One region of the Pseudomonas sp. Ma2-10 genome, then DNA from elsewhere that is predicted to be linked to it. Evidence: predicted binding sites of a transcription regulator. Region 1 holds the regulator's gene; the other holds the start of a gene.

Region 1 (12,229 bases):
CCATCAGATACAAGCCTCGACCAGATGCTTGCCTATATCGTCCAGGCCGTACACCGCGTCGGCGAGTTCAGCTTTGACGATGGCCATCGGCATGCCGTAGATCACGCAGCTGGCTTCATCCTGAGCCCAGATCGAGCTCCCGCCCTGCTTGAGCAGACGCGCGCCTTCGCGACCATCGGCGCCCATGCCGGTCAATACGACCGCCAGAACTTTGTCACCGTAAGACTTGGCGGCGGAACCAAAGGTGATGTCCACGCACGGCTTGTAGTTCAGACGTTCGTCGCCCGGGAGGATCTTCACCGCGCCACGGCCGTCGATCATCATTTGCTTGCCACCCGGTGCCAGCAATGCCAGGCCCGGACGCAGGATGTCGCCATCCTCGGCTTCCTTGACGCTGATGCGGCAGAGCTTGTCCAGACGTTCGGCGAAGGCCTTGGTGAAGGCAGCCGGCATGTGCTGGATCAATACGATCGGTGCGGGGAAATTGGCCGGTAATTGGGTCAGAACCCGCTGCAAAGCAACCGGACCGCCAGTGGACGTACCGATGGCGACCAGTTTGTAGGCTTTGCGTTTCGGCGTTGGCGACGACGAGGCCGGTGCGTGCGTACGCGCCGGAATCGGCGCCGGTGCCGGACGCGCAGGCGTGCTGCTGCCGTAGCTGCTGACGCTCGAAGGTGCAGGCGTCGGGGCGGGCGCGGCGACAGGCACCGGTGCGCTGTAGGTGTTGGCGCGACGGTTACTGCGCGAAATGCTGAGAATTTTCTCGCACAGCAGTTGCTTGACCTTCTCCGGGTTGCGGGAGATGTCTTCGAAATTCTTCGGCAGGAAATCCACCGCGCCGGCATCCAACGCATCGAGGGTTACCCGAGCGCCTTCATGGGTCAGCGAGGAGAACATCAACACCGGGGTCGGGCAGCGCTGCATGATGTGCCGCACCGCCGTGATGCCATCCATCATCGGCATCTCGTAGTCCATGGTGATCACGTCTGGCTTGAGGGCCAGCGCCTGATCAATCGCCTCTTTTCCGTTGGTCGCCGTGCCGACGACCTGGATATTCGGATCCGCTGAAAGAATTTCCGAGACGCGGCGGCGGAAAAAACCCGAATCATCCACCACCAGGACTTTAACTGCCATAAACACTCCGTTAGACGGAGCGAGGCTCAGTCGCCCCGCCCCACCAGAATCAAATACGCCGTGCGGCGTAACGCTTGAGCATGCTGGGAACATCGAGAATCAGCGCAATGCGGCCGTCACCGGTGATGGTGGCGCCGGACATGCCCGGGGTTCCCTGGAGCATTTTGCCCAATGGCTTGATGACCACTTCTTCCTGGCCCACCAGTTGATCGACGACGAAGCCGATCCGCTGAGTGCCCACCGAAAGGATCACCACATGGCCCTCGCGCTGCTCTTCGTGAGCAGCGGAGCTGACCAGCCAGCGCTTGAGGTAGAACAAGGGCAGCGCCTTGTCCCGCACGATTACCACTTCCTGGCCATCCACCACGTTGGTGCGCGACAGGTCGAGGTGGAAGATCTCGTTGACGTTCACCAGCGGGAACGCAAACGCCTGGTTGCCCAACATGACCATCAGCGTCGGCATGATCGCCAGGGTCAACGGCACCTTGATGACGATCTTCGAGCCCTTGCCCTTGGTCGAATAGATATTGATGGTGCCGTTGAGCTGGGCGATTTTGGTTTTCACCACGTCCATGCCCACGCCGCGTCCGGAGACATCGGAAATTTCGGTCTTGGTCGAGAAACCCGGCGCGAAGATCAGGTTGAAGCAATCGGACTCGCTGAGGCGATCCGCTGCATCCTTGTCCATCAAGCCTTTCTTCACGGCAATGCCGCGCAGAACATCGGCGTCCATGCCCTTGCCGTCATCGGAAATCGACAGAAGGATGTGGTCGCCTTCCTGTTCAGCGGACAGGATCACCTTGCCGCTGCGAGGCTTGCCCATCGCTTCACGCTCGGCCGGCTCTTCAATACCGTGGTCGACCGAGTTGCGCACCAAGTGGACCAGCGGGTCGGCCAGGGCCTCGACGAGGTTTTTGTCGAGGTCGGTTTCTTCGCCGACCAGTTCCAGGTTGATCTCTTTCTTGAGCTGGCGAGCCAGGTCGCGAACCAGACGCGGGAAGCGTCCGAAGACCTTCTTGATCGGCTGCATCCGGGTCTTCATGACCGCGGTTTGCAGGTCGGCCGTGACCACGTCGAGGTTCGACACGGCCTTGGACATGGCTTCGTCACCGCTGTTGAGGCCCAGACGGACCAAGCGGTTACGCACCAGTACCAACTCACCGACCATGTTCATGATTTCGTCGAGACGCGCGGTATCGACCCGCACGGTGGTCTCGGCTTCGCTGGCCGGTTTTTCCGGCGGCGGCGCGGATGGGGCACGAGCCGGAGCCGGGGCAGCAGCGGCAGGCTTCGGCGCTTCGGCTTTAGGCTCGGGCGCTTTGGCAACGGGTTTGGGTGCAACAGCCTTGGCAATTGGCGTCGCAGCCGAAGCGCTGGTGCCCGAGGCGGTACCGACTTCAGTGAACGTGCCTTTACCGTGCAATTCGTCGAGTAGCGATTCGAACTCGTGATCGGAGATCAGATCGCCGCCCGCCACTTTAGCGATTGGCGCAGCCGGGGCCGGGACCGCAGCAATAGCCGATTCCAGCGCATCAACGGCAAAATTACCCTTGCCGTGCAACTGATCGAGCAGTGCTTCGAACTCGTCGTCGGTGATATCGGAGCTGTCGCCTGCCGCTTTCGGGGCAGCCGGTGCGGCCGGCGCCGGGGCTACCGCATCGACGGCGAACTGGCCTTTACCGTGCAGTTGATCGAGCAACGACTCGAACTCGGCATCGGTAATTTCGTCGCTGCTCGCCACATTACTGCTCGGGGCTTGCGGGGCTTGCGCCTGAGCCTTGACGGCGTTCAGCGAGTCCAGCAGTTGTTCGAATTCGTGATCGGTGATGTCACCCGATTCGCTCTCGGCGGCAGGTTGTTCCACCACCTCGGCGACCGGTGCCGTTTCATCGGCGATTTGCGGCTCGGCCAGACGGGCCAGTGCCGCAAGCAATTCTGGCGTGGCAGCCGTGATCGGGCTGCGCTCGCGGACTTCGGTAAACATGCCGTTCACCGCATCCAGCGCTTCGAGAACCACGTCCATCAGTTCCGAGTCGACGCGACGCTCACCCTTGCGCAGGATGTCGAACACGTTCTCGGCGATGTGACAGCACTCCACCAGCTCGTTGAGCTGGAGGAAGCCGGCGCCTCCTTTTACAGTGTGAAAACCGCGAAAAATTGCATTGAGCAAGTCCGCATCATCGGGTCGGCTTTCAAGCTCGACCAGCTGTTCGGACAGTTGCTCTAGAATCTCGCCGGCCTCAACCAGGAAATCCTGAAGGATCTCTTCATCGGCGCCGAAGCTCATTAAGGGGGTGCTCCTAAAGGTCTAAAAACCTAAAAACCTAAAATCCAAGACTGGATAGCAAATCGTCCACATCGTCCTGACCGGACACAACATCTTCTCTTTTATCGGCATGAATCTGCGGACCTTCACCCTGAGAGAGATGTTTTTGCGGATCTTTTTCTGCACGCATCGCTTCACGGTCATGTTCGATGCCCGCAAAGCGGTCCACCTGACTGGCCATAAGCACGAGCTTGAGCAGGTTGCTTTCAACTTCGGTGACCAATTGGGTCACGCGCTTGATCACCTGACCGGTGAGATCCTGGTAATCCTGAGCGAGCAGAATGTCGTTGAGGTTGCCCGACACAACGCGATTGTCTTCGCTGCTGCGTGTCAGGAAACCGTCGACTCGCCGAGCCAACTCGCGGAACTCTTCAGCCCCGACTTCGCGACGCATGAACCGTCCCCAGTCGGTGCTCAAGGCCTGGGCTTCGTTGCTCAGGCCGTTGACCAGCGGCGTGGCGTTTTCCACCAGGTCCATGGTGCGGTTGGCAGCAGCCTCGGTCAGCTTGACCACGTAACCCAACCGCTCGGTGGCATCCGTGATCTGCGAGACTTCCTCGGCTTGCGGCATGTTCGGGTCAATCTGGAAATTGACGATCGCGCTATGCAACTCGCGAGTGAGCTTGCCCACTTCCTGATACAGGCCACGGTCACGGGTCTGATTGAGCTCATGGATCAGTTGCACAGCGTCGCCGAACCTGCCTTTTTCAAGGCTTTCGACCAGTTCGACCGCGTGTTTTTTCAGGGTCGACTCAAAATCGCCCTGTGAAGATTCTTTATGCTCCATAGCTCCCCCGTGGCGCAGTTGCTCAACCGATGCGTTCGAAAATCTTTTCGATCTTGTCTTTCAACGCCTGGGCCGTGAAGGGTTTGACCACATAGCCGTTTACACCGGCCTGGGCCGCTTCGATGATCTGCTCGCGCTTGGCTTCAGCGGTCACCATCAGCACTGGCAAGTGCTTGAGTTTTTCATCGGCGCGCACGTGGCGCAGCAGGTCGATACCGGTCATGCCAGGCATGTTCCAGTCTGTTACCAGAAAGTCGATGCTGCCGCTGTTGAGCACCGGAATGGCAGTAGTGCCATCGTCGGCCTCGACAGTGTTGGTGAACCCAAGGTCACGCAACAGGTTTTTAATGATCCGCCGCATCGTTGAGAAGTCATCAACGATGAGGATTTTCATGTTCTTGTCCAATTCGACCTCCAAGCAGTCTTAAACGCGCCCAGCACCTGGACGCGCCATTTCATTCAATCCGGCAAAGCACTCAATGACTGTCTGGAGCACAACAGATCGTGACCGGCAAGGTTCAACACCCCACCAGCCGCGTTCGCAGTGTCCCCACACTGCCTTCAGCGCGCTCGCCACTCCCCCAAACGCCCCCGCAAACGGGCCGCGCACTGGCTGTGTAACTGGCTGACCCGAGATTCGCTGACCCCCAGGACCTCACCGATTTCCTTGAGATTCAACTCTTCGTCGTAGTACAGCGCCAACACCAGTCGCTCACGCTCCGGCAAATTGGCAATCGCGTCCGCCAGCGCCGCCTGGAAGCGTTCATCTTCCAGATCGCGTGACGGCTCGAGATGAGCACTGGCGCCATCCTCGTGCAGCCCTTCGTGTTCGCCGTCCTGCAACAGATCGTCGAAACTGAATAACCGGCTACCCAGGGTGTCGTTCAAAATCCCGTAATAATCGTCGAGACTCAATTGGAGTTCGGCCGCAACCTCGTGATCTTTAGCGTCACGACCGGTTTTAGCTTCAATCGAGCGAATGGCATCGCTGACCATCCGGGTATTGCGGTGGACCGAACGTGGCGCCCAATCCCCCTTACGCACTTCATCGAGCATCGCGCCACGGATTCGAATGCCCGCGTACGTCTCGAAGCTCGCACCTTTGCTGGCGTCGTATTTGGTCGACACTTCAAGCAGGCCGATCATACCGGCCTGAATCAGGTCTTCGACCTGGACACTGGCCGGCAGACGCGCCAGCAAGTGGTAGGCAATGCGTTTAACCAGTGGCGCGTAACGCTCGATCAGCTCGTACTGCGCGTCACGTGCCGACTTCTTGTAGAAGTTGTAGCCACTGGCTGTCATAGCACCGGTCCTGCGGTTTGTTGCACGAGGCGCTCGACGAAAAACTCCAGGTGACCACGCGGGTTGGCAGGCAGCGGCCAGGTATCGACCTTCTGTGCAATGGCCTTGAACGCCAATGAACACTTGGACCGCGGGAAGGCTTCGTAAACGGCGCGCTGCTTCTGCACCGCCTTGCGCACACTTTCGTCGTAAGGCACCGCACCGACGTATTGTAAGGCGACGTCAAGGAAGCGATCCGTGACCTTGGTCAACTTGGCGAACAGGTTGCGCCCTTCCTGCGGGCTCTGGGCCATGTTGGCCAGGACGCGGAAGCGGTTCATGCCGTAATCGCGGTTAAGCAGTTTGATCAGTGCGTAGGCGTCGGTGATCGAGGTCGGTTCGTCGCAGACCACCAGCAACACTTCTTGCGCTGCGCGGACGAAACTGACGACCGAGTCACCAATACCCGCCGCGGTGTCGATCACCAGCACGTCGAGGTTGTCGCCGATATCGCTGAACGCCTGGATCAGGCCGGCGTGTTGAGCCGGGCTCAAATGAACCATGCTCTGTGTACCGGACGCGGCCGGGACGATGCGGATGCCGCCGGGGCCTTGCAACAGTACGTCGCGCAGCTCACAGCGGCCTTCGATCACGTCGGCCAAAGTACGTTTGGGTGTCAGCCCCAGCAGTACGTCGACGTTCGCCAGCCCCAGATCGGCGTCCAGCAGCATGACGCGCCGGCCGAGCTCAGCAAGAGCCAGGGACAAGTTCACTGACACGTTAGTCTTCCCGACGCCACCTTTGCCGCCGGTCACCGCGATCACCTGTACGGGATGCATGCTGCCCATGAATTTTTTTTACCTTGTCTTACTTAGACGGAGGCCACATTACTGGCTGCGCGTTCACTAACTGAACAATGCATGGCAGACCATCGATGTAGGTACAAAAACTGTTTATTAATACCTCAGCCGACCTGCTTGGTCGGGCTGTGGTAAATATCAGCGAACATGTCAGCCATGGCTTCTTCGCTGGGTTCTTCTTGCATTTGCACGCTGACGGCGCGACTGACCAACTGATGACGACGCGGCAGATGCAAATCATCCGGAATCCGCGGGCCATCGGTCAGATAGGCCACCGGCAATTCATGACTGATGGCCAGGCTCAGCACCTCGCCCAGACTTGCCGTTTCATCCAGTTTAGTCAGGATGCAGCCAGCGAGCCCACAACGCTTGTAACTGTGATACGCAGCCGTTAGAACCTGTTTCTGGCTGGTGGTTGCCAACACCAGATAATTTTTCGATTTGATGCCACGACCGGCCAGGCTTTCGAGCTGCATGCGCAGTGCCGGATCGCTGGCCTGAAGGCCCGCGGTATCGATCAGCACCACGCGTTTGCGTAGCAAAGGCTCCATCGCCTGCACCAGCGATTGGCCCGGATCGACATGCGTCACCGACACATTGAGGATCCGGCCCAACGTCTTGAGTTGTTCCTGAGCACCAATGCGGTAGCTGTCCATGCTGACCAGCGCGATATTCTGCGCGCCGTACTTGAGCACGTAACGGGCCGCGAGTTTGGCCAGGGTGGTGGTCTTGCCCATGCCGGCGGGGCCGACCATGGCAATCACGCCGCCCTCTTCCAGGGGCTCGACTTGCGGTGTGGCGATCATCCGCGCCAGGTGCGCCAGCAACATGCGCCAGGCCTGACGGGGTTCTTCAATATCGGTAACCAGCGCCAGCAAATCGCGCGACAACGGGCCGGACAGGCCAATACGTTGCAGGCGACGCCAAAGATTGGCCTGGGCCGGACGGCTGCCTTGCAGCTGATTCCAGGCCAGGGAGCCGAGTTGCACTTCCATCAATTCGCGCAGGCTGTTGAGTTCGAAACGCATCGAGTCGAACGCCCGTGGGTCGACGCCACCGGTGACAGGTGCCGCAGCCGGTGCAGCACGGCGGGGTTCGGTGTAGGTCGCCTCGATCAGCGGCTCCGCGGCGGTCAATGGCAGGCCGGCGAACAATTGGCGATTGGTGGACTTATCGCTCTCGCCATCGCTGCGCAGGCTCAGTTCGGCCTGGGCGGTGACGATCCGCGATTGGGTCTTGCGTAGCTCGTCTTCAAGCTCCATGTTCGGAACGCGCGGAGCCAGCGCCGACAGCTTGTAATCCAGGGCAGCCGTCAGTTCAACACCACCGGCGATCCGGCGGTTGCCAATGATAGCGGCATCAGCGCCCAGCTCATCACGAACCAGCTTCATGGCCTGACGCATATCGGCGGCGAAAAAACGCTTAACTTGCATAAACCACTACCTCAGCCGTTGGGCCCTACTGTCGCAACGATGGTCACTTGCTTGTTGTCAGGAATTTCCTGGTAAGCCAACACATGCAAACCCGGAACTGCCAATCGGCCGAATCGCGACAGCATCGCGCGAACCGGACCGGCTACCAACAGAATCACCGGTTGACCTTGCATTTCCTGACGCTGCGCCGCATCGATCAACGAGCGCTGCAGTTTCTCAGCCATGCTTGGCTCCAGCAGAACACCCTCTTCCGAGCCTTGCCCTGCCTTCTGAAGACTATTGAGCAATATTTGTTCCAACCTTGGCTCCAGAGTGATCACTGGGAGCTCGGAGTCAGTCCCTACAATGCTTTGGACGATTGCGCGGGATACACCGACGCGAACCGCGGCCACCAGCGCGGCAGTATCTTGACTCTTGCTGGCATTGTTTGCGATGGCTTCGGCAATGCTGCGAATGTCCCGTACTGGTACCTGTTCGGCCAGCAATGCCTGCAATACTTTGAGCAACTGCGACAGAGACACCACACCAGGCACCAGCTCTTCGGCCAGTTTTGGCGAGCTTTTGGCCAACAATTGCATGAGTTGCTGCACTTCTTCGTGACCGATCAACTCGCTCGAATGCTTGTACAAAATCTGGTTCAAGTGCGTTGCCACTACCGTACTGGCATCGACCACGGTGTAACCGAGGGACTGTGCCTGGGCGCGCTGGCTGACTTCGATCCAGACCGCTTCCAGCCCGAAAGCCGGATCTTTGGCGGTAATGCCGTTGAGCGTACCGTAGACCTGCCCCGGATTGATCGCCAGTTCGCGGTCCGGGTAAATCTCCGCCTCGGCCAGGATCACCCCCATCAGGGTCAGGCGATAGGCACTCGGGGCCAGGTCGAGGTTGTCACGGATATGCACAGTCGGCATCAGGAAGCCCAGGTCCTGGGACAGCTTCTTGCGCACGCCCTTGATCCGCGCCAGCAACTGCCCCCCCTGATTGCGGTCCACCAGAGGAATCAGCCGGTAGCCGACTTCCAGGCCGATCATGTCGATCGGAGTGACGTCATCCCAGCCAAGCTCCTTGGTTTCCTGAGCGCGAGCCGGCGATGGCAGCAGTTCCTGTTGACGCTTGACCTCTTGCAAGGCCTGAACCTTGACCACGTTCTGCTTCTTCCAGAACAGGTAAGCACCGCCAGCCGCCAGGGCCGCCATGCTGAGAAAGGAGAAGTGCGGCATGCCGGGCACCAGGCCCATGACCGCCATCAGGCCAGCGGCTACCGCCAACGCTTTGGGCGAGGCGAACATCTGGCGACTGATCTGCTTGCCCATGTCTTCGGAACCGGAAGCACGGGTCACCATGATCGCTGCAGCTGTAGATAAAAGCAGTGATGGCAATTGCGCCACCAAACCGTCACCAATCGTCAGCAACGCGTAAACCTTGCCGGCTTCGGCAAAGCTCATGTTGTGCTGGAAGATACCGACCGCCACACCACCAATCAGGTTGATGAACAGAATCAGCAGGCCGGCAATGGCGTCACCACGCACGAATTTGCTGGCACCGTCCATGGAACCGTAGAACTCGGCTTCCTGGGCCACTTCCATCCGGCGCAGCTTGGCCTGGCTCTGGTCGATCAGGCCGGCATTCAAGTCGGCATCGATGGCCATCTGTTTACCGGGCATCGCGTCGAGGGTGAAACGCGCGCTCACCTCGGAAATCCGCCCGGCGCCTTTGGTCACCACGACGAAGTTGATGATCATCAAAATCGCGAAGACGACGATACCGACCACGTAGTTACCGCCGATCACCACCTCACCAAAGGCCTGGATCACCTTACCGGCGGCGGCATGGCCGTCCTGACCGTTGAGCATGACCACCCGCGTGGAGGCCACGTTCAGTGCCAGTCGCAGCAATGTTGCCACCAGCAGAATGGTCGGGAACACCGCAAAATCCAGCGGCCGCAAGGCGTAGACGCACACCAGCAGCACGACAATCGACAAGGCAATGTTGAACGTGAAAAACACGTCCAGCAGGAACGGCGGCACCGGCAACATCATCATCGCCAGCATGACCAGCAGCAACAACGGCACACCCAAATTGCCTCGACTTAGGTCGGCAACGTTTGTGCGAGCGTTGTTGAGTAACTGAGAGCGATCCACCGGTTTTCCCCGTTCCTTTAAAGCAAACTTTTTGACGCCTGAAGCAGACGCAGAGCGGCTACTGCAAGAAGCCTTCCAACTTTTGCAGGGGTTTGAAACAGAGGGGATTATCAGCGGGATTGGTACGGTGGACCGACCGTGCAACGCTTGCCGCAGCGGTCGTGAAATTTTCGCGAGAACGTTGGTCGAGCGTGACCCCGACCCGCACGCAGGCTCGTCAGCGGCGACAAACGCAAGGGGCTGCAAATATGGATCAACGCTTGGTTATCACCGATATTGCCAGCCGCGTCGGAGAAGTAATTGTGATTATGGTGATAGCTGAACCCGTCCAATTCGGGTCGGATCACATTGATAGCGCCGCTCAGGCAACCCGGAATGTAGGCATTGGCCCTCTGCACAAAATGCGCAAAGCCCAGAGTCATGTCGAACGCAGCCGAGTAACTGATCGTGCGCTCGAACTGATCCTCCTCCAGGACGCCCGAAACAAATTCCAACGCCATCCCTTGAAGCGTTCGGTATTCACGCTCTGCCATGACCGCCACCTCAAATGCCTTAATGAACGCCCATCCACAGTGATCAATTCACTCATTGAACGGGAGAACGCCCAAGGCCATGACAACGCTTAAGAGCAAGCGTGTCTACTGTCAGAACTAACAGGCACACAGCGTTTTCAGGCGGGCGGCGGCTCTTTGGAATCGCGCCGTAGATCCGGCGGAATCGGCAGGTCGTCCTTGAGCGGATCCGGGCGTTTACCCTTGCCGGCGCGGTGCTGGCGGATCTGGTAGACGTAAGCGAGTACCTGGGCGACGGCAAGGTAGAGCCCGCCAGGGATTTCCTGATCAAGTTCGGTGGAGTAGTAGATCGAACGCGCCAGTGCCGGCGACTCAAGCAGCAGCACGTCGTTGGCCACAGCGATTTCACGGATTTTCAAGGCCAGGAAGTCGCTGCCCTTGGCGATCAGCATCGGCGCTCCACCCTTGTCCGGATCGTACTTGAGCGCTACGGCGTAGTGAGTCGGGTTGGTGATCACCACATCGGCGTCGGGAATCGCCGCCATCATCCGGCGCTGGGACATCTCACGCTGCAACTGGCGAATCCGCTGCTTGACCTCCGGCCGCCCTTCCTGATCCTTGTGCTCGTCACGCACTTCCTGCTTGGTCATCAGCAACTTCTTGTGGCTTTCCCACAGCTGCACCGGCACATCCACCGCGGCGATGAAGATTAGCCCACAGGACATCCATAACGTACTCCAGCCCACCACCTGCAAGCAGTGAATGACCGCCAGCTCCAAAGGTTCATGGGCGATGCGTATCAGGTCATCGATGTCTGACAATAACACCTGCAGGGCCACGGTCAGGATGATCAAAAATTTTGCAAACGCCTTAAGCAACTCCACCACCGCCTTGAACGAAAACATTCGCTTGAGGCCAGCGGCAGGGTTCATCCGGCTGAATTTCGGTGCCAGGGAACCTGCTGCGAATAGCCATCCACCAAGGGAGATCGGCCCGATCAAGGCGGCCAGCACCAGGGTAATCATGATCGGCTGAATCGCCAGCAAGGCGGTCAGCCCTGAATTCAACAGGTAAGTGCTCATGGAGCGCTGATCGAGAATGACTTCACGCGACAAGGAGAAATTCTGCCGCATCAATTCCATCAAGTCTTGCGCCAGCGCCCCGCCGAAAATCAGCAGCGCGGCGGAACCGGCAATCATGATCGCAAGGGTGTTGAGCTCTTTGGAACGCGCGATCTCGCCTTTCTCGCGAGAGTCCTTCTTGCGCTTCTCCGTGGGGTCTTCTGTTTTGTCCTGACCGCTTTCGCTCTCAGCCATGACTCAGCGCGCCCGTGCCAGTTCGCGTAAAAACTGCAAGGCCTCGGAGGCCATCGGCTGATACTGATTAATAATGTCCGCCAGCCCGACCCAGACGATGAACAGCCCGAGCACCAGCGTCAGCGGAAAGCCGATGGAGAAGATGTTCAGCTGTGGCGCCGCCCGGGTCATGATGCCAAACGCGATGTTGACCACCAGCAACGCCGTGATCGCCGGCAACACCAGCAACAGCGCGGCACCGAGGACCCAGCCGAACTTGCCGGCCAGTTCCCAGAAATGATTGGCCATCAACCCGCTACCGACCGGCAGCGTAGTGAAGCTTTCGGTGAGGATTTCGAACACCACCAGATGGCCATTCATCGACAGGAACAACAGCGTGACCAGCATCGTGAAGAACTGCCCGATCACCGCCACCGAGACGCCGTTGGTAGGGTCGACC
Region 2 (5,773 bases), on a different contig from region 1:
CAGAATACAGAGCTTTGGGGATGTTGCCCGAGCGGTTTGACCGCTTTACGCGGCGGCGAACAACTGCTCGCTGATGTGCGTGTGAGCGTCGCTCATGGCTTTGGTGCGGACGTCATCACCGTAGGCAAGGCCATGAGCACGGACGAACTCGATGTCAGTGATACCGATGAAGCCGAACAGCACCTTCAAGTACTCTTCGTGAGCAACACCCGTCGCCTGACCCGCATGCAGCCCGCCGGAAGTCGATACGATGATGACTTTCTTGCCACCGCACAGGCCTTCAGGACCCGCTTCGGTGTAACGGAAAGTCTGACCGGCGACGGCGATGCGGTCGATCCAGGCCTTGAGTTGGGTCGGGATGGTGAAGTTGTACATCGGAGCTGCAATCACCACGGCATCGGCGGCGAGGAATTCGGCCAGGGTAGTGGCACTCAGCTCGGCTTCGTGTTGCTGGGCGGCGTTGCGCAGTTCAGCGGTGGTGCCGGCGGCAACCAGGGTTGTGGCGGAGAAATGACTGATGGCATCGGCGGCCAGGTCGCGGTAGGTCACCACAGCAGTCGGCTCGGCGGTTTGCCAGGCGTTAACGACTTTGCTGCTCAGCTGACGGGAAGCCGAGTTGTCACCAAGAATGCTCGAATCGATATGCAGCAGTTTCATGTGGGATCTCCAAGTGAGGATCGCTACGAGGCGATCTGATGGGGAGAATCCTACAGGCGAAACCAATAGCTGATTAGACTGCAACAATGCGATAGTTCGTCCCACTGATAGAACAATCGAGCTCCCACCATGCAAGACCTCAATGATCTCTACTACTTCGCCAAGGTCGTTGAAGCCGGCGGCTTCGCCGCGGCCGGGCGTTTGCTTGGAATTCCCAAGTCGCGGTTGTCGCGGCGCATCGGCGAACTGGAAGAGCGTCTCGGCGCGCGCCTGCTGCAACGCACCACTCGACAACTGAAGCTAACCGCGGTGGGTGAACGTTACTTGCGGCACTGTCAGGCAATGCTGCTGGAAGCCGAAATGGCCGACGAAGCCGTCGCTAGCATGTCAAGCGAACCTCGCGGGCGTTTGCGGGTGTCCTGCCCCGTCGGGTTGGCCCACCAAATTCTGCCAACAGTGATCAGCGATTTCCTTGAGAAGTATCCTCAGGTTCAACTGGAGGTGATGTTACTCAACCGCCGCGTCGACCTGGTGACCGAGGGCGTCGATGTGGCGTTGCGGGTGCGTGAGTTGGGCGGCGAGGATCCGCTGCTGGTCACCCGACGTTTGCGCCAGGCGCAGATGGTGATGGTCGCCAGCCCCGGTTTTTTGCACGGACGTGAAATCAACCACCCCGAAGACTTGAAAAGCATGCCCGTGCTCGGCGCCCTGGAAGCCGATCGCTTGGTGCATATCCGCCTGCTCGACCAGCACGGCAAAAGCTGCGACCTCACCCTCGAAGCGCGATTGGGCATCGACGACTTTATCGTGCGCAAGGCCTGCACCCTCGCCGGCCAGGGTTTTACCATGCTGCCGATGATGTATTGCGAGCAGGAACTGGAAAACGGCTCGTTGGTGCAGTTGCTGCCCGACTGGTCGTTGCCTGGCGGCTGGCTGCAAGCGGTCTACCCTCATCGGCGCGGGGTGATGCCGGCCGTACGCGCCTGGCTCGACCATTTGATCGAATCATTCAATGCCTGTGGGGACCGTCTGATATGAAGGCTGGACGTATGAGCGAAGAGGATGTCGCGCAGTTCTGTCTCGCGCTGCCGGGTGCGCGGGAAGACTACAAGTGGGGGGGTGTACGGGTGTTTTCGATTGCAGGGAGCAAGATGTTTGCCTTGCAGAATCTGCGGGGCAAATCCCTGGCCTTCAAGGTCGACAAGGACTTGTTTCTCGGTCATTGCGACCGTCCGGGAATCCGCCCGGCGCCTTATCTGGCGCGGGCTCAGTGGATCATTATGGAAACGCCCTACCCGCTGGGCCCTGACGAGCTGCAACGCTTGTTGCAGCGTTCCCATCAATTGGTGGTGAGCAAGTTGCCCAAGCGCACCCAGGTCGGGCTGCTGCTTTAAAGCAGCGCGAAAAGATGGGCGCCTAGAAACTGCTGGTCAATCCAGAACACCTGATGCATCAGCACAATGATCCAGAACACCCACTGAAACGAGAGCTTGCGCGTCTTGTGACGAAACAACTGCTGCGCCAGTAAGGCGCCCGGCCAGCCTCCGGCGAGCTCCACCGCATGCAACACGTTCTCCGGTGTGCGCCAATGGTTGGCGCGCGCCTTGCGTTTGTCACTCCAGTACAGCAAGAACGCCAGCAGGCTGACGACCCCGTACGCAGCCAAGGGAATCACGCAAACCCCGCGCACCCACAACGATATCGAGCCGAACAGCGGCAGCGCGCACAGGGCCGCAAACACCAACAGTTTCAGCCGAAGATTACGAATCTCTCCTGCGGGTTTGCGACCAGGGTTGTTGCGCGCGCTGGCGTCATTCATGGATTGACCGCGGTCCAGTCGACCCAGCCGAACTGCCAGGAGGCCAGAATGACCAGGCCGAACGCGATGCGATACCAGGCAAAGGCCGCATAGCTGTGGCTACCGATAAACACGAGCAAGGCTCTGACGGCAATCATCGCGAAGATAAACGCAGTGACGAAACCGATCGCGAACACCGGAAAATCAGACGGAACGAACAGGTCGCGGTATTTGTAGCCCGAGTAAACGGCCGCTGCGACCATGGTCGGCATCGCCAGAAAGAACGAGAACTCGGTAGCGGTCTTGCGTGACAGCCCGAACAACAAGCCACCAATAATGGTCGAGCCGGACCGCGAAGTCCCGGGAATCATCGCCAGGCACTGGGCGAAGCCGACTTTCAGGGCGTCTTTCCACGTGATGTCATCAACGGTTTCGGCATGCACTTCATGCTGACGCTTTTCGGCCCACAACATGACGATCCCGCCTACCACCAGCGCTGCTGCGACGGTGATCGGGTTGAACAGGTATTCGTGGATCAAATCGGAAAAAGTCACCCCCAGTACCACTGCCGGCATGAACGCAATTAACAGGTTTGCGGTAAAGCGGCGAGCGCCGGGCTGCGTCGGCAAACCAGTCACCACATCGATGATCTTGCGGCGGAACTCCCACACCACCGCCAGAATCGCCCCCAACTGAATAATAATGTTGAAAGCGATGGCCCGCTCGCCACCGAAGTTGAGCAAGTCCGCCACAATAATTTGGTGACCGGTACTGGAAATCGGCAAAAACTCCGTCAGCCCTTCTACAACGCCCAAAATCAATGCCTGCAAGGCCGTCCAAAGATCCATCATTCCCCCAAAGGCAATGCGCACAGGCATGCCCCGTTAATATTGGTCAGAGCGTTCACTGCGATCAGCGAGCTGAAGTCCCACGCGCACAGGATCCAGACGGAACCATAAAAATTCCGTGAAAAATCAACTTGGATTCAGGTTTTTCCGTGCGGGGCCGAAATCCTATCAGACAAGTCTGATTAGCGCTGCCGCGTTATTGGACGTGGGTCGGATATGACCGATCGGAAAAGTGTGGTTGGATGCTGGCGATCATTTATTACAAGAAAAAGAAATCGGAGTGACAGCGTTATGAACAGCTTGCGCAGTATGTCGATCAGCCGACGTTTGTGGCTCATCTTGATCGTGGCCGTCCTGATGCTAATGACGTTGGGCGTCTTGATGCTCAAGCAGATTCACGACGACCTGTACCACGCCAAGGCCCAGAAAACCCAGCATGTGGTGCAAACCGCCAGTGGCATTCTGACCTATTACCACGACCTCGAAACCGCCGGCACGCTCACCCGCGATGCTGCGCAGAAGCAGGCCCTGAGCGCCGTTCGCGGTCTGCGGTATGACCAGAATGACTACTTCTGGATCAATGACCTGACGCCGGTGATGATCATGCACCCGGCCAACCCGAAACTCGATGGCCAGAACCTCTCGGCGATCCGCGACCCGGACGGTTTTGCCCTGTTTAACGAAATGGTCGCCGTCGCCAAGACCAAGGGAGCCGGCACGGTCGACTATCGCTGGCCGAAACCGGGCGCCAGCGCGCCGGTAGAAAAAACCTCCTATATCAAACTCTTCGAGCCCTGGGGCTGGGTGATCGGTTCGGGCGTGTATATCGATGACATGCAGGCCGAGTTCTATGGCCAGGTCTGGAAGGCCACGTTCGTAGGGCTGGTGATTGCCCTGATCATGGCGCTGCTGGTCATCCTGATTGCCCGCAGCATCGTGCGTCCACTGCAGGAAACCGTGAACGCCATGGCCAACATCGCCAGCGGCGAGAGCGATCTGACCCGCAGTCTCGACACTCATGGTCAGGATGAAGTCACGCAACTGGCACGCCACTTCAACGCCTTCACTTCCAAGCTGCGACTGGTAATCAAAGAACTGCAAGTGTCTGCCAGTGCCTTGGGCCAGTCCTCCAGCGAACTGGGCAACGACGCCACCCAGGCCCAGCAACGCAGTCAGCAACAGTCTCAGCAAATGGAACTGGTGGCCACCGCAATCAATGAAGTGACGTATGGCGTGCACGACGTCGCGAAAAACGCCGAGCACGCCGCCAGTGAAATGCGCGATGCCGAGTCTCAGGCGCAGCAAGGTCAGGTCAACATCGATGGCAGCCTGCAACAGATCGACAAGCTGTCGTCGACCATCGATCAGGCGGTGGAAGTGATTCGGACCCTGGCCGCCGAAAGCACGCAGATCGGCAGCGTTCTCGAAGTAATCCGTTCCATCGCCGAGCAAACCAACCTGCTGGCCCTCAACGCAGCCATCGAAGCCGCCCGTGCCGGCGAGCAAGGTCGCGGTTTTGCGGTGGTGGCCGATGAAGTGCGGCTGCTGGCCCAGCGCACCCAGAAGTCCACGGCCGAGATCCAGTCGATGATCGAACGCCTGCAAAGCCACTCCGAAGCGGCGGTCAAAGTGATCGGCGACAGCAGTCGTGCATCGCAGTTGACCATCGAGCAGGCTGGCCTGGCCGGCGCAAGCCTGAATGCCATTGCCCAGGCCCTGCGCAACCTCAACGGATTGAACGCCTCCATCGCCAGCGCGACCTTGCAACAGGCGCATGTGGTCGAGGACATCAACCAGAACGTCACCCAGGCGGCCGGTTTGTCCCACAGCACCGCGCTGGCGGCCGAACAGTCGAGCGTGGCTAGCGTTCACCTCAAGGAATTGAGTGAGCAATTGAACGGGCTGCTCAAGCAGTTCCGGGTGTAACGACAGCCCCTGCTACAAAGGGCGGCGCACGCCGGTTCTACTTGGCAGCGCCTGCCGTTACAATCCGCACCCTCTTCGACTTCCCCCAAGGAACCTCCATGTCCGGGCTTGAACTGTTTGCCGCTACCCTCGGTGTCATTGCCGTCTGGTTGACGGTCAAACAGAACCTCTGGTGCTGGCCGATCGGTCTGGTCATGGTGCTGCTTTATAGCTGGATCTTTTTTGAGGTGAAGCTTTACTCGGACATGCTCCTGCAGGTGATATACGCCGCATTGCAGCTCTATGGCTGGTGGCAGTGGACGCATGGGGGGCACGCGCGTCATGGTCGGCAGGTCAGTCTGCTCGACAGTAAATCGGTCGCTATCAGTCTGTTCATTGGCGCGGTTGGCAGTCTGTTGCTGGGCGCTGCTATGGCGAACTGGACCGATGCTGCACAACCCTGGCTCGATGCGGCACTGACTGGCTTCAGCCTGGTGGCGCAGTTATGGATGGCGCAAAAACGCGTTCAATGCTGGCCGCTGTGGATCACCCTGGATGTGATCTT

The links. The regulator FliA, encoded in region 1, starts transcription of late flagellar genes. The targets are predictions, from matches to a motif close to CTAAAGTTTNNNNNNNNNNNGCCGNTAA.
Region 2: ACXPVS_RS11765 (methyl-accepting chemotaxis protein) is a predicted target of FliA. The motif match lies at 3,440-3,467, and genes of this name have one in related genera.

The regions. Positions count from the first base shown of each region.
Region 1 covers NZ_JBTEYL010000028.1:23,770-35,998, reverse strand. Annotated here, with positions in the region: gene ACXPVS_RS23925 (flagellar motor protein) at 1-4, opposite strand, end outside; gene ACXPVS_RS23920 (protein-glutamate methylesterase/protein-glutamine glutaminase) at 4-1,134, opposite strand; gene ACXPVS_RS23915 (chemotaxis protein CheA) at 1,184-3,421, opposite strand; gene ACXPVS_RS23910 (protein phosphatase CheZ) at 3,459-4,247, opposite strand; gene ACXPVS_RS23905 (chemotaxis response regulator CheY) at 4,270-4,641, opposite strand; gene fliA (RNA polymerase sigma factor FliA) at 4,809-5,549, opposite strand; gene fleN (flagellar synthesis regulator FleN) at 5,546-6,376, opposite strand; gene flhF (flagellar biosynthesis protein FlhF) at 6,493-7,821, opposite strand; gene flhA (flagellar biosynthesis protein FlhA) at 7,833-9,962, opposite strand; gene ACXPVS_RS23880 (hypothetical protein) at 10,073-10,495, opposite strand; gene flhB (flagellar biosynthesis protein FlhB) at 10,633-11,790, opposite strand; gene fliR (flagellar biosynthetic protein FliR) at 11,794-12,229, opposite strand, start outside.
Region 2 covers NZ_JBTEYL010000007.1:165,585-171,357, reverse strand. Annotated here, with positions in the region: gene ACXPVS_RS11790 (FMN-dependent NADH-azoreductase) at 46-657, opposite strand; gene ACXPVS_RS11785 (LysR substrate-binding domain-containing protein) at 787-1,695, shown strand; gene ACXPVS_RS11780 (MmcQ/YjbR family DNA-binding protein) at 1,692-2,051, shown strand; gene ACXPVS_RS11775 (DUF1294 domain-containing protein) at 2,048-2,476, opposite strand; gene ACXPVS_RS11770 (undecaprenyl-diphosphate phosphatase) at 2,473-3,303, opposite strand; gene ACXPVS_RS11765 (methyl-accepting chemotaxis protein) at 3,595-5,229, shown strand; gene pnuC (nicotinamide riboside transporter PnuC) at 5,328-5,773, shown strand, end outside.